DNA from 3 places in the Alkalicoccus luteus genome. Region 3 is predicted to be linked to each of the others. Evidence: riboswitches for the same ligand, from Rfam matches in the RefSeq annotation. Region 3 holds a riboswitch; each other region holds the start of a gene.
What was found. A riboswitch is a leader RNA that binds a small molecule or an ion and turns the genes downstream of it on or off. The one in region 3 is predicted to bind thiamine pyrophosphate.
Positions count from the first base shown of each region.

Region 1: it holds a riboswitch for thiamine pyrophosphate, as region 3 does, so the genes downstream of both, ACSZLD_RS12470 (YkoF family thiamine/hydroxymethylpyrimidine-binding protein) here and tenA (thiaminase II) in region 3, are expected to answer to the same signal.
Region 2: it holds a riboswitch for thiamine pyrophosphate, as region 3 does, so the genes downstream of both, thiT (energy-coupled thiamine transporter ThiT) here and tenA (thiaminase II) in region 3, are expected to answer to the same signal.

Region 1 is NZ_JBPZEY010000009.1:1,943-6,338, reverse strand. Features, by position in the region: gene ACSZLD_RS12480 (M20/M25/M40 family metallo-hydrolase) at 1-1,376, shown strand, start outside; gene ACSZLD_RS12475 (N-formylglutamate amidohydrolase) at 1,373-2,209, shown strand; TPP riboswitch at 2,349-2,451, shown strand; gene ACSZLD_RS12470 (YkoF family thiamine/hydroxymethylpyrimidine-binding protein) at 2,627-3,241, shown strand; gene ACSZLD_RS12465 (ECF transporter S component) at 3,244-3,849, shown strand; gene ACSZLD_RS12460 (ABC transporter ATP-binding protein) at 3,824-4,396, shown strand, end outside.
Region 2 is NZ_JBPZEY010000002.1:96,312-100,707, forward strand. Features, by position in the region: gene rsgA (ribosome small subunit-dependent GTPase A) at 1-843, shown strand, start outside; gene rpe (ribulose-phosphate 3-epimerase) at 846-1,484, shown strand; TPP riboswitch at 1,507-1,611, shown strand; gene thiT (energy-coupled thiamine transporter ThiT) at 1,686-2,237, shown strand; gene ACSZLD_RS02705 (thiamine diphosphokinase) at 2,234-2,866, shown strand; gene rpmB (50S ribosomal protein L28) at 2,956-3,144, opposite strand; gene ACSZLD_RS02715 (Asp23/Gls24 family envelope stress response protein) at 3,379-3,738, shown strand; gene ACSZLD_RS02720 (DAK2 domain-containing protein) at 3,761-4,396, shown strand, end outside.
Region 3 is NZ_JBPZEY010000009.1:107,912-112,307, forward strand. Features, by position in the region: gene ACSZLD_RS12960 (hypothetical protein) at 54-188, opposite strand; gene ACSZLD_RS12965 (bile acid:sodium symporter family protein) at 695-1,660, opposite strand; gene ACSZLD_RS12970 (hypothetical protein) at 1,839-2,024, shown strand; gene tenA (thiaminase II) at 2,075-2,770, opposite strand; TPP riboswitch at 2,906-3,005, opposite strand; gene ACSZLD_RS12980 (hypothetical protein) at 3,054-3,839, opposite strand; gene ACSZLD_RS12985 (ABC transporter ATP-binding protein) at 3,839-4,396, opposite strand, start outside.

The DNA of each region.
Region 1 (4,396 bases), 110 kb from region 3:
TACAGACGTTTAATGCGCTTCACTGTCATGACAGTGCGAGGGTCGACTTCCGCATTGACCGGGAAGGGAACCCGTATATTTTGGAAGTGAACTCAATGGCCAGTCTTGGTGCAGACGGCTCGCTCGTGTTTGCGGCCGATAAAATCGGCATGGATTATGCGGCGCTCGTTAACCGGCTGATCGATGTGACGTGTGAACGCTATTTTGGCAAGGATTTCTTTGATCAGGAATCACATGAAATGAAGACGACTGCGGATAAATTGTTTAAGCGGCTTACCACTACGCGCGGCAGGCTGGAAGAAGAGCTGAAAAGCTGGACGAATCTTTCCTCGAGAACAGAGGATGCAGTCGGCTTAAGCAGCGTACGGAAACGGCTTGAGGAACGGCTTGCAAAGCTGTCGCTGAAGGAAGTTCCCGAACTGACTAACGGCAGGTCGGCATGGACGTGGGAAACGAAGGCAGGTCTTAAAGGAGGAACGCTTCTCGTGGTTCCGATCGATGTGCCGGGGAAGCGAACCGGTTATCCGCTCTCGTTTCGAAAGGAGCAGGAATGGATTTATGGCGAAGGGGTCGCCTCCAGCCGCGCGGGAATTACAACAGCTCTTGCAGCCTTGAAGGCACTGAAGGATGAGAAAAAGCTTGCGGGCACGAAAACGGGTATTTTCTTTTATGCTGATGAAGGACGCGGGATGCGCTATTCCTCTGCGATGCTCGAAAAAGCAGCGGCAGAGGCTGAGGATGTTATCGTGCTGCAGCCGGGCTTTGTGGAAGGAAAAGTCGTCGATCAGCGCCGCGGTTCACGTGACTATCACATCATTGCGGAGGGAGACCCGGAGCGCATCGGCAGAAAAAGCCAGCCGCTTGACGTGCTTACGTGGTTTCTGGATCAGACAGCGAGTCTGCGTGAGTTAAGCAGCCGCCGAAAAAAGATCGCTGTCTCCGTCCAGGATATTCAATCCGAACGGTACAGCGTCCTCATGCCGCATCGCGTCACAGCAACGATTGCCGTTACTTATTTGGACGATAAGCTGGCAGAAGAAGCAGAAGAACAAATGAAAAAGCTGTTCAGACCAGGTCGTACGGGAATGAAAACGTACATTGAACAAATCACAGCCCGGCCGCCGCTGAGACGGCAAAAGAGTCACCCGATGTTGGAGCGGCTGGAGCACTGGGCAAAGGCCTATCAGCTGCCTTTTGGAACAGAATCAAGCTTGCTGGCGACAGCGTCCGGAGTCGTACCGGAGAATATTCCGTGTATTTGCGGATTTTCACCGGCAAGCAGAAGGCTGTATACGCCGGATGAGGCGATGCATCGAAGTGAACTTGTACAGCGGGCAGTCCTGTTAGCACTTTACCTGCAGGAGGAATCTACATGAAGCAAGCTCTCCTTCCGATTTTGATTTCAGTCCCTCACGGGGGATCGCATATTCCGGACCATTTAAAAGAAAGACTGCTGCTGTCCGAGGCGGACGTTGCTCGTGACGGCGACACGTGGACGCAGGAGCTGTTTGATTTCCGCGGCAGCGTGCAGACGTTTATGGCAGCTGATACTGCCAGGGTCGTCATTGACCTGAACAGGGATCCGACGGACCGTCCTCCAGCAAATCCGGACGGAATTGTCAAAACGCTCACTGTCGACGGCCAGCAGGTGTGGAGCGAACCGTTGAGCGACGAGGAAACGAATAGTCTGATTGAAGCCGTACATGCTCCGTATCATCAAAAGCTGATGCATGCATCTAGTGAAGAAGGGCTGCGTTTTGCAGTGGATTGCCATACGATGCTGGACATTGGACCGGCTAAGGACGGCAATACGTGGGAACAGCGTCCGTTAATGTGCATCAGCAACCGCGGCAGTGCAGGCGGAGGCAGAGAGACAGAGACGATCACGGCGCCGCCGGAATTCATGCAGCTGTTTAAGCAGGAGCTGGAACGGGAGTTTGCAGATGAAATGGTAGAAGGAATCCCGCTTGTGCTTGTAAACGCCCCGTTCAGAGGCGGGTACATTACGCAGCTGCACGGACCGCGGACAGATATTCCGTGGATACAGCTTGAGCTGAACAGGCGCCTGTACCTGCCGGCTGCAGCGGGTCCCGTCCCGTCCGCTGCTGATCTGGAGCGGCTGACGAAGCTTCGTGACAAACTGCTCCTTGTACTGGAGCGAGTGGCAGCACCTGCGCAGCCTGAGGCGGGGGAAGAACCTGCTTCCTAAACGATCAGACAATAGGAGCCTGCAGCAGGCTCTCGCTTTGCTGCAAGGGCCGGGTTTGTTCGCAGGGAAGAGGTGCTTTTCGGCAGCGGGCTTTACAGAGTACCGCTTGAAAGGGTACAATGAAACTACAATTCGATACGGAACGCACTGGGGGTGCTGCAATGCTGAGAGACGGGTCTTCCCGTTAACCCTTTGAACCCGAACTGGATAATACCAGCGTGGGGAAGTGCAGGCGGCTTTCTTTGCCGGTTACCTGCATCTTCTGAGACTGATCATGAAGATGCTCTTTTTTTTCGGTGCCGCCTGTCAGAATAAATGAATTTTCAGCATGTAAGACAGTCCCGCGGGGGGACTGTCTTTTTTTCGTTCGAATCGTAAAATAATCTGGCGTTCGCCGCCGGCTGGAGGAATGTTTCAATGAGTCAGGTCAGTTGTGGAACAAGCAGAATTGTAGGAGTGCGCTTTGCGGTATATCCGATGTCCGATCAGTTTGCGGACATTATCAAATCCGCTTTGCAAGAGGTTGATACGTCGAAAGTATGGATGCAGACAGATGATATTACGACCTGTGTCCGCGGCAGGAGTGAGCACGTTTTTGATGTCGCTGAAGCTGTATTCGTACAAGCGGCAAAAAACGGCACGCACACGGTGTTTAACGGTACGTTTTCGATCGGCTGTCCTGGAGACAGTGAGGGCGACACGTATATGTCAGAAGACGGCGTGCGCTTGAATAAAGAAGCATCGGCCGACACAAACGTAGAAGCAGCGACCCATTTCGCCCTATATCCAATGAACAACCCGGAGTATATGCAAGTCATTGCCGACCAGGTTGAAACGGCAAAAGAGCACGGTACGTTTACGAAAGGCGTTCATTATGCGTCACGGCTCGATGGATCAGCGAATGAGGTGTTCGGGACACTTGAAGAAATATTTGTTGATACAGCGCAGTCGAGCTCGCACGGACACGTAACGATGACCGCCACAGTATCTGCGAACAGCCCGTCGAAAAAAGACAATGAGAGGAACGGCTGATGCTGCTTAGAGACTGGAAGCTGAAAGAAATTGTCCTGATGTCCATTCTCGGCGTCGTATTTGCCTTTATTTATCTCGGCTTTTACTTCTTCGGTCAAGGTCTGCGAAATGCACTCATGCCGTTCGGCCTCGCGCCGTTCGGCTATGAGCTGATTTTTGGAATTTGGTTTATCGTTTCCATTGTAGCGGCCTACATCATCCGGAAAAAGGGCGCTGCGTTCTGGTCGGAGCTGATAGCAGGCACGGTACAGGTGCTGGTCGGGAGCCCGGCAGGCCCACAGTTGATCATTTCTGCGGCGATTCAGGGGCTCGGTGCCGAAGCTGCGTTTGCAGCGACAAAATGGAAAAATTATTCCCTCTGGGTGCTTATTGCAGCGGGGATGTCCGCTGCGCTGTTCAGCTACGCCTGGGGCTGGTTCCAGTCCGGCCTGGCTGCACTTCCGGCAGGCTTGATTATTGCAACGCTGCTCGTCAGATTGGCAAGCGGTGCGCTGCTCGCCGGCGTACTCGGAAAATGGATCAGCGATCAGCTCGCCAAGACGGGGGTGCTCAGAGGCTATGCATTAGGGAAGGTGAAACAGCATGGACGGATTCGAAAAGCATCCTAAACCTCCTGTCATAGAGCTGAAGCGCGTCAGCTTTGCCTATGAAGAAGAAGCTCCGCTTCTTCACGATATCAGTCTTCAATTTCAGGCAGGCGAATGCTGCCTGATCGGAGGCGCGAGCGGGAGCGGGAAAAGCACGCTCGCTCTGATCATGAACGGACTCTATCCAGAAGCGGTGGAAGGAACGATGCGCGGCGAGGTCCGGCTGCATGGACGACCGCTTTCCAGCTATAGGAAAGGGGAAGCAGCACAGCACATCGGCGTCTTGTTTCAGGACCCGGAGAGTCAGTTCTGTATGATCAGTGTGGAAGACGAGCTGGCGTTTGTGCTCGAAAATATTGCCGCTCCACGAGACGTAATGGACGAACGAATCGATCATGTGCTGAGAGAAACAGACATGACCGACTTTCGCCACCGGGCTATTCATGAGCTGTCCGGCGGCCAGAAGCAGAAGATTGCGCTTGCTTCCGTGCTGCTTCTTGATCCGGAGGTGCTGATCGTCGATGAACCGGCGGCCAATCTTGATCCAGCTTCAGGAGAAGAGCTGGTA
Region 2 (4,396 bases), on a different contig from region 3:
AGCGGATTTTATTACGTAGAGTCGGAGGGACAAACGATACAATGCCGCGCACGAGGAAACTTTCGCAAGAAAAACATTACGCCGCTCGTAGGAGATATGGTTGAATTTGAAGCAGAAAACCCGACTGATGGATATATTCTAGCGGTCGAGGCACGAACGAGTGAACTGTTCAGGCCTCCAATCGCAAATATTGATCAGGCTATTCTCGTTTTTTCAGCTAAAGAGCCTGATTTTAGCCCGCTGCTGCTTGATAAGTTTCTGGTCCATACCGAAGCAGCAGAGCTGGAGTCAGTTATCTGCGTCTCAAAAGCAGATCTTGGGTTGGATAAAGCAGAGCCTTATCTGCCTGCATACGAGCAGGCCGGCTACCGTGTTATTATCACGTCCTCTGAACTTTCCGGCCAGGTAGAGGAGCTGCTGCCAGTTCTGTCAGGACGGCTTTCCGTTTTTGCCGGGCAGTCAGGGGTTGGAAAATCATCCATTCTTAACGCGCTTAAACCAGAATTGAATCTGGAAACTGCAGCTATTTCAAAGAGTCTGAACCGCGGCAAGCATACGACTCGTCATGTTGAACTGATTCATATGCCCAATCAGGGATTTGTTGCCGATACACCCGGGTTCAGTTCACTTGATTTCCGCCATGTCGAAACGGAGACGCTAAGTGCCATGTATCCAGAAATGGCAGCACGGATCAATGACTGCAAGTTCAGAGGATGCACCCATTTAAATGAACCCGGGTGTGCGGTAAAGCAGGCTGTTGATACGGGAGACATTGCAGCTTTCCGCTATCATAGTTATCAGCAGTTTTATGAAGAAATAGCCAATAGAAAACGGAGGTACTGACAATGACTGAGAAGATTGCGCCATCGATTCTGGCTGCAGACTTTGCTGCGCTTGGGTCCGAAATAAAGGAAGCCGAAGCAGCAGGAGCCGACTACATTCATATTGATGTAATGGACGGCCGTTTCGTTCCGAATATTACGATTGGACCGCTGATCGTTGAAGCGGTTCGTCCGCATACGAGTCTGCCGCTTGATGTGCATTTGATGATTGAAAACCCGGAAAGGTACGTTGATGCTTTTGCTGACGCGGGGGCGGATATTATCAGCGTGCATGCTGAAGCATGTCCACATTTACACCGGACGATTCAGCAAATTAAGGGACGAGGGGTAAAAGCGGGCGCTGTTTTAAATCCAGGCAGTCCGTTGAGTATGGTAGAGGAAGTCATGGACGAGCTCGATCTTCTGCTGTTGATGACCGTGAATCCAGGCTTTGGAGGTCAGACTTTCATACCATCTGTGCTGGATAAAATGAAGCGAGCAAGTGAGATAAAACCAGCGGCTATGGAAATAGAGGTAGACGGAGGGGTCAACGCAGATACTGCAAAGCTTTGCCGGGAAGCAGGTGCAGATGTATTAGTAGCAGGGTCTGCATTTTTTCAAGCGTCGGACAGAAAACAAGCGATGAAATCCCTTCGTTCCTGAACGGATTAGTTTAACTGAATGATAAAAACGCATGGGGAGCCTTGTAACGGCTGAGAGGGTGCAGAGCAGCACCGACCCAGTGAACCTGTAAGTTAATGCTTGCGCAGGGATGTGGGATCGATCAGAAGCCAGATGCTTCTGAGTTGGCCGTATCCTGAGGATGCGGCCTTTCTGCGCTGCAAAAAAGAAAGGGTGACGCACGTGCGTTCAACTAAAATAGTTATAATGATTGAAACAGCTTTTATGGCTGCGCTAGCGCTGATTTTAAGCTTTATTACACTATTTACGATGCCGTTTGGAGGATCTGTGAACCTAGCTATGCTGCCAATAATTCTGTTGTCGTTCCGAAGAGGTCCGGCTGCAGGAATCGCGTGTGGCATTGTGTTCGGACTGCTGAACTTAATGACTGGACCTTATGTCGTCCATTGGTCTCAGGCGATCCTGGAGTATCCTGTAGCTTTTGGACTTGTTGGTACGGCTGCCTTTTTCAGTGCCTGGTTTGGAGGGAGGAGAGTGATTGGGGCAGTGATTGCTGGAATTGCTCTTGCAGTGGCTCTCCGATTTGCTGCTCATTTTAGTGCAGGTGTTATCTGGTTTGGAGAGTTTGCTCCTGAAGGTACCCCGGTCGCCTTGTATTCGTTTCTCTATAATTTAGGGTATTTAGGGCCATCTCTTCTTTTAATTTTGATCGTGACCATCTTTTTATTAAAAAAAGGCGGCAGAATTTTGCAGCCTGAGGGAAGATCAGTATGAATCCTGTTATCATTGCCGGGGGCAGCCCTGAGCTGACCGAAAGGCATCTGTCCCGGCTGGTTCGTTTTTATCCGGAAGCTGATGTTATTGGAGTTGACCGAGGGGCAGCGTGTGCAGCTGCCTGCGGCATCCGCATGGTACGAGCTGTTGGAGACTTTGACAGTGTGACGCCCGAACAAAAGATGCAGATTGCAGAACTGGCTGAACAGATCGAGGGTCATCCTCCAGCGAAAAACTGGACAGATCTGGAGCTTGCGCTGCAGCGAGCAGAGGGAATGCCGCTGATTATAACCGGAGCGGGCGGAGGAAGATTGGATCATACACTGTCTGCCTTGTTTTTGCTGGAAGCCTCGCCAGAGCAAACCGTAATCGAGGAAGAGCACTACTCGGTGCAGCTCCTTCGTCCGGGCACGCATCAGCTTCGAACACGCGGCCATAAGTATGTATCGCTGATCCCGCTTGGGCAAAACGTAACGGGTGTAACGACGTCAGGGCTGCTGTATCCGCTCCAACAGGCTACGCTTTATCGGCATCGATCGCTCAGCGTCAGCAATGAATGGACGCACCGTGAAGCGAAGGTGTCGTTTAACGACGGGCTTCTTTACTTCATCGAATCAGGCGATGCATGAAGCCGGCAGTCAATTTTTCCGTTCAAGCATGAGCTGGACAAATGAAAAAAGCTTCCGTCCCATTTCGGGGCGGAAGCTTTTTTTAGCGATTATACGCGCTGTACTTTGCCTGATTTTAGAGCGCGGGCGGATACGTAAACGCGCTTTGGCTTGCCGTCCACCATGATGCGGACTTTTTGCACGTTAGCACCCCAGCGACGCTTTGTAGCGTTCAATGCGTGGGATCGTTTATTGCCTGTAGACGGCCCTCGGCCGGTAATAACACATCTGCGTGACATATGCATTCCCTCCTTCATTTCACTAGCATCGATCATACCTGAATATTGTAGCATTGTACATTTTTTAATTCAAGCAGTAATTTCAAGTAATGAACCTTGACAGATGATATCGCATTTTTGGAGCTTTTGTGCTATTCTCTTAGACGGGTGCACGAACTATGCAAGCTGTCATGCGTATAGTAAAATGACGATAGCTGAAAAGCCAAATACCCCCATTGAGGAGGACTACCTTCTATGACGATTGAAATGAATACGAAATACGGAAATATTGATGTTTCAAGAGAAGTTGTCGCTGTTATCGCAGGCGGTGCGGCAGTGGACTGCTACGGCATTGTCGGAATGGCTTCCCAGAAGCAGCTGAAAGATGGCATTACGGATCTTCTTGGTAAAGAAAATCTGGCGAGAGGTGTTGTCATCCGGGAAGAAGGCGAACAGATCCACATTGATATGTATATTATCGTCAGCTATGGAACGAAAATTTCCGAAGTAGCGCATAATGTTCAGCAAAAAGTAAAATACCAGCTGAGCCAGATGCTCGGGTTGAAAGTTAGTTCGGTCAATATTTTTGTTTCCGGAGTCAGAGTTACGAATTAGTTTTATGTCAGGAGGAACATACGTGGCAATGAATACAATTAACGGAAAAAAACTTGCTGCCATGATGCAGGAGGGTGCCGCCAATCTGTCTGCCAATTCGCAGCGGATTGACGCACTAAACGTATTCCCTGTTCCGGACGGCGATACAGGGACGAATATGAATCTAACCATCACATCCGGAATTCAGGAAGTGAAGAACAACGATCAGAACCATGCGGGAAGCGTCGCAGCCAGCTTTGCAAAAGGCCTCCTTATGGGGGCGAGAGGGAACTCGGGCGTTATTCTGTCCCAGCTTTTCAGAGGCTTTTCAAAAGCGGTCGAAAAGAAAGAAACACTGGCTCCTAAGGATCTTGCTGACGCATTTGATAAGGGCGTGGAAACGGCCTACAAAGCTGTCATGAAGCCGGTTGAAGGTACGATTTTAACTGTTGCGAAAGATGCAGCAGCAGCAGGAAGAGAAAGCGCCGGCCAAGATGATTGTCTCGAGCTGATGAAGCAGGTTCTTCAAGAAGCTGAAGAGTCTCTGGAGCGGACGCCCGACCTGCTTCCGGTGTTAAAGGAAGTTGGAGTCGTTGATTCCGGCGGCCAAGGATTGGTTACCATATACGAAGGCTTTGCAGCTGCAATGGAAGGCCGGTCGATTGCTCCAGCTGAGGAA
Region 3 (4,396 bases):
GTTGCACCTGCCTGCATCTACGGACACTCGCTTTCCGGAGGGAACGGCCTCAGCTAACCGCTCCCTCCTGCTGTCGGAAGCGCTGGATCTTCGCCTCGTTCGGATCCTCCTGGAGTCGAGATCCTCCAATTTGGCAGCTGCCAGTCCGGTTGAAACGCCTGGTGATGATTCACACGTGCTTGTTCCATATGGGTGGAACCTTTATATAGGGAACGCTTCGATGTCGAATAAGGATTACCAGTGCTTTCACGTATGTACCATGGAACAGTCGTATCTACCGATCGGAACGTTTTTCTCCAACAAACAAATCCATTTTCCCTTCGTGTCCGGCGGGGACGTGGAAGCCGCGCAGCCTGAAGATTCCGTGCCGCTCAGATCTGCGAGCGGCATCCACGCAAGAGCGGAGCCGGACTGGGCCTTGAAGGCTTCTTGTAAGAAGCCTGTGTCCGAGTGAAGCCGTGCCTTTCTTCCCTTCATACGGGATCACCCTGAGAAATAGCTGAAGGCCAGCCCACGGCAGGCTCGGTTAACAGAGGGGAAAGTCAACCAAACGAATAAATAATTAAGTTGAGACTTTTTCAACAGCCTGAAAACAAGGAAGGACATTATTCATATGTCACTTTTGCCTATCGGTCCTGCTGTTAGCTTTTCATTTTCAAGCCGCCCGCTGTTTTGCATGGTCAACACCGAAAAGCTATGACACGCGAGATTGTTGATTCAATGACTTCGGGTCCGGCTGCTTTCCACGGCTCCAATACGATACGAGTGCCGGGCCGGAGATGTTATGCCATACGGAAAAGATTGCACTAGGAAGTGCTGCAAGCGGACTGAAATGAGCCGTTGCGAGCGCTGCGCCTAAGCCGGAGTTTTGCATGCCTGTTTCAATGGAAACCGCCCTGCGCTTGGTTTCGTCAAGTCCGGCCCATTTAGCAGCCAGGTAGCCGAGGGCCAGTCCAGCCCCGTTATGCAAAATCACGGCTGCAAAAACGGCCGCTCCGGAAGTCACGATGTTTTCAGCATTAGCTGCGACAACACCTGAAACGATCAACATAATGGCGCCGACCGAAACCAACGGCAGTGCCGCCTGGCCTCTCTCGACAGCAGCCGGAAGAAATCTTGCTGCTAAAATCCCGAGTGCTATCGGAATCAAAATGACCTCCACAATCGACATGAACATATCACCTGCTCCGACCGGAAGCCATTGATTCGCAAGGAGAAAGACGATCAGCGGAGTAAACAGCGGTGCCAGCATCGTCGACACACTGGTCATCGCGACTGATACCGGTACATCTCCTTTTGAAAGATAAACCATCACGTTCGACGCTGTCCCGCCTGGACATGCTCCGACCAGCACCAGTCCTGCCGCAAGTTCAGGCGGCAAATTGAGCAGATAGGCAATGCCAAAGGCTGTCAGCGGCATGATCAGAAACTGTGCCAGCAGACCGATCGCAACCGGCATTGGCTGCTTGGCTACTACTTTAAAATCGGCAAGCTTCATCGTCGTTCCCATACCGAACATGACGATCCCCAGCAGAATAGTAATGTACGCACCGACCCAGGTAAACGTTGCCGGTGACAAATACGCAATAAATGCTACGACAAGAACGATCAGAGCAAAGTAGCGGCTGACTAATGCTCCGATTTGCTGAACAGCTTTCATGGATAAAAACTCCTTCTAACAATAAAATGTACCACGAAAAAAGAAAACAGCAGCCGCTTGGGCGCTGTTTTCAAACTCGCGTAAGTATTCTCACAGTGTAAATAATTCTGACAATATCCGCAATACCTTTTTCCATATTTCTGCTGTGATATGCTGGAGTGAGAAAGGGAGGCTTATCATGAACCTTGTGAAACCGCTGCTCTGGATCAATTTAATTGGCAGTCTCGCTGCTCTGATCGTTTACGCCGTGACAGCTGACCGCTTCAACTACCGAGATGATTTTCTTATTCTCGTCGGTCTTTTTGCCGGCGTAAGCGCTCTTGGTCTGCTGCTGAGCCGAAACCTGCCAAATGAAAAGCAATAATGAGCAAGGCACTGAATAAGAATCGTTTTTTCAGTGCCCTGTTCTGTCGTTTACAATGACGAGATGCTGCTTTGCAGTCGGACCGGCCATTCTTCCTGCTCATACGCCATCGTCCAGAATTGATGCTCAAGCTGGCTGCTTTTTAAAAAATGGGAGAGCATCAGCTCTTTTTCACGTTCTCCTGCCTGCTCCGCGCAGGCATCGATCTTCGCCATGAACGTTTCTGTGATCGTGCCGACTTCATCGTTTCCGTAAAAGCTGATCCAGTCGTAGAATGGGTGCTGCTTATCCGGATTAACCTCTGACTTCAGCTTGCGGCCGATTTCCCAGTATGTCCATGGACATGGAGCGAGCGCAGCAAGTGTTTCCCCAAGGCTGCCGTTAATGGACGCTTCCATCATATGGCGCGTATAGTGATGAGCCGTCGGTGCAAGCGGCGCTTTCTGTAAATCTTCATAGCGGACGCCTGCGACTTCACAGAAGTTATTGTGCGGATGAATTTCCTCATTCAGAACGAAGCCGATCTGCTCCTGAAAAAACGTCATATCCTCTCTGGTTGTGCATTTGGAAACGGCGAGACCATAGATCCGGCAGAAGGTGGTCAAGTATTCATAATCCTGCATGACGTAGTGGATCAGTGCCTGCTTTGGCACATTCCCCTCCCCGATTCCTTTTACAAACGGGTGCTCAAAAATCGCATTGAAAATAGGGTCTGCTTCCTGTCTCAGCTTTTCTGAAAATCGCATTGTGTAGGCCCTCCTGATTATTCCGGCGTACCGGATGATTTGGACGAACACCCACTCTCCGGACACGAAAAAAGTGCTTCTCAGTCCGGAGAAAGAGAAGCACCTGAAAGCGTAAACGGTCTTCACGCGACCATTTCAGACACATTCCCACTTTCCTCCGCTGGTATCAACCAGATCAGGTTCAAAGGGTCCGGCGTAAGCCGTCTCAGCCTTTTGGGCTCCCCTAGTGGATATTCTGTTTTCACTGTATCAAAATTCCCAGCTGTTTACAACTGTTTCCTGGTTAGGCCTGAACAAAGCGGTCCATCAGCCACGAAAACAGGGCAATAACGGCAGTAATCGCAAGCAGTTCGAACGCAATTTCTCCAGCGAATAAATAAATGCCTTCTTCTACTTCCAGCTGAAAAGTCGCACTTCCCACAACAGCCTCTTGAAGCTGCGCCTCCGCATCAAACAGCTGTCCGTGCCGAAACATCGCTTCATAGACCGGCATCTGCGTAAATCGCATAATTGCATACACAAACACACCCCAGACGGCGATACCGACTGCCCAGCCAAACGGCTTGATGATTCGCATCATCAAAATGGTAAACACCGCTCCTAATCCAAGCGTAATCCCAACTGACATCAGCAGGCCGAGGAGCAGCGGATACAGTGCCCGCAACGCATCAGAGATTACGGCAATCCCGTTCTCTTCCACTTGCTGCGCATGTTCGCCAAAGAGACTGAGTGTCCAAAAACCGACGGCCGTCAGCAGCACTACCGAGATCAGAAACTGTGTGAATCCTACCGCGAGCTTCGAGGTGACGAGCTTCCAGCCGGATGCCGGGATATTCAGCCACGTCCACTGCGTTTTTCCTTTCCATTCTCCATGGAATGAGAGTGCCCAGACGAGAAACAGGAACACCGTATGAATTCCAACGCTTAAAAATCCAAGTAAAATACTGTAGCCGGATCCGGTAAAGGCAAAGTAAATCATCGCGGCATATGCGAGCAGAAGAATGCCCATGATGACGGCGAATCGCGGGATACTTTCCTGCCATTCCTTTTTCCATAGCGATAACCACATTAGACCGTCACCTCCCGCAGAACGTCTATCAGTGATTTCCGTTTCTCTTCTTTCAGGTCCTCGACGTTCCGGTCGACAACGATTCGGCCTTCGTGCACGATCAGTACATGATCGAGAAACGGTTCAAGCTCTTTTACTTCGTGGCTTGTGATCAGGCAGAGCTGGCGGTCGACGTCCAGATGCGTCACGATCAGCTTGAGAATGTCTTCCCGCACTAGCGGGTCCATCCCGGAGAGTGGTTCATCCAGACAGAGCACAGGTGTTTTCCTTGCCATCGTTACCGCGAGCTTTACCCGCGCTTTGTTTCCGCGCGAAAGCTCTTTGACTTTATCAGACTCATGCAGCTTCATTTCCTTCAGCAGCGTCATGGCAAGCTCTTGGTCAAAGTCGGGATACACTCCTGCTGCAAATGAGACGGTGCCTTTAATCGTCATGTAATCGTAAAGCGAATCCTCCTCCGAGAGGTAAGCGGCAACCGCGCCGCTTTTTCGACCTGCTTGTTCACCATTCAGCTCGACTGATCCGCTGCTGGGACGGATCAATCCGCAAATCAGCTT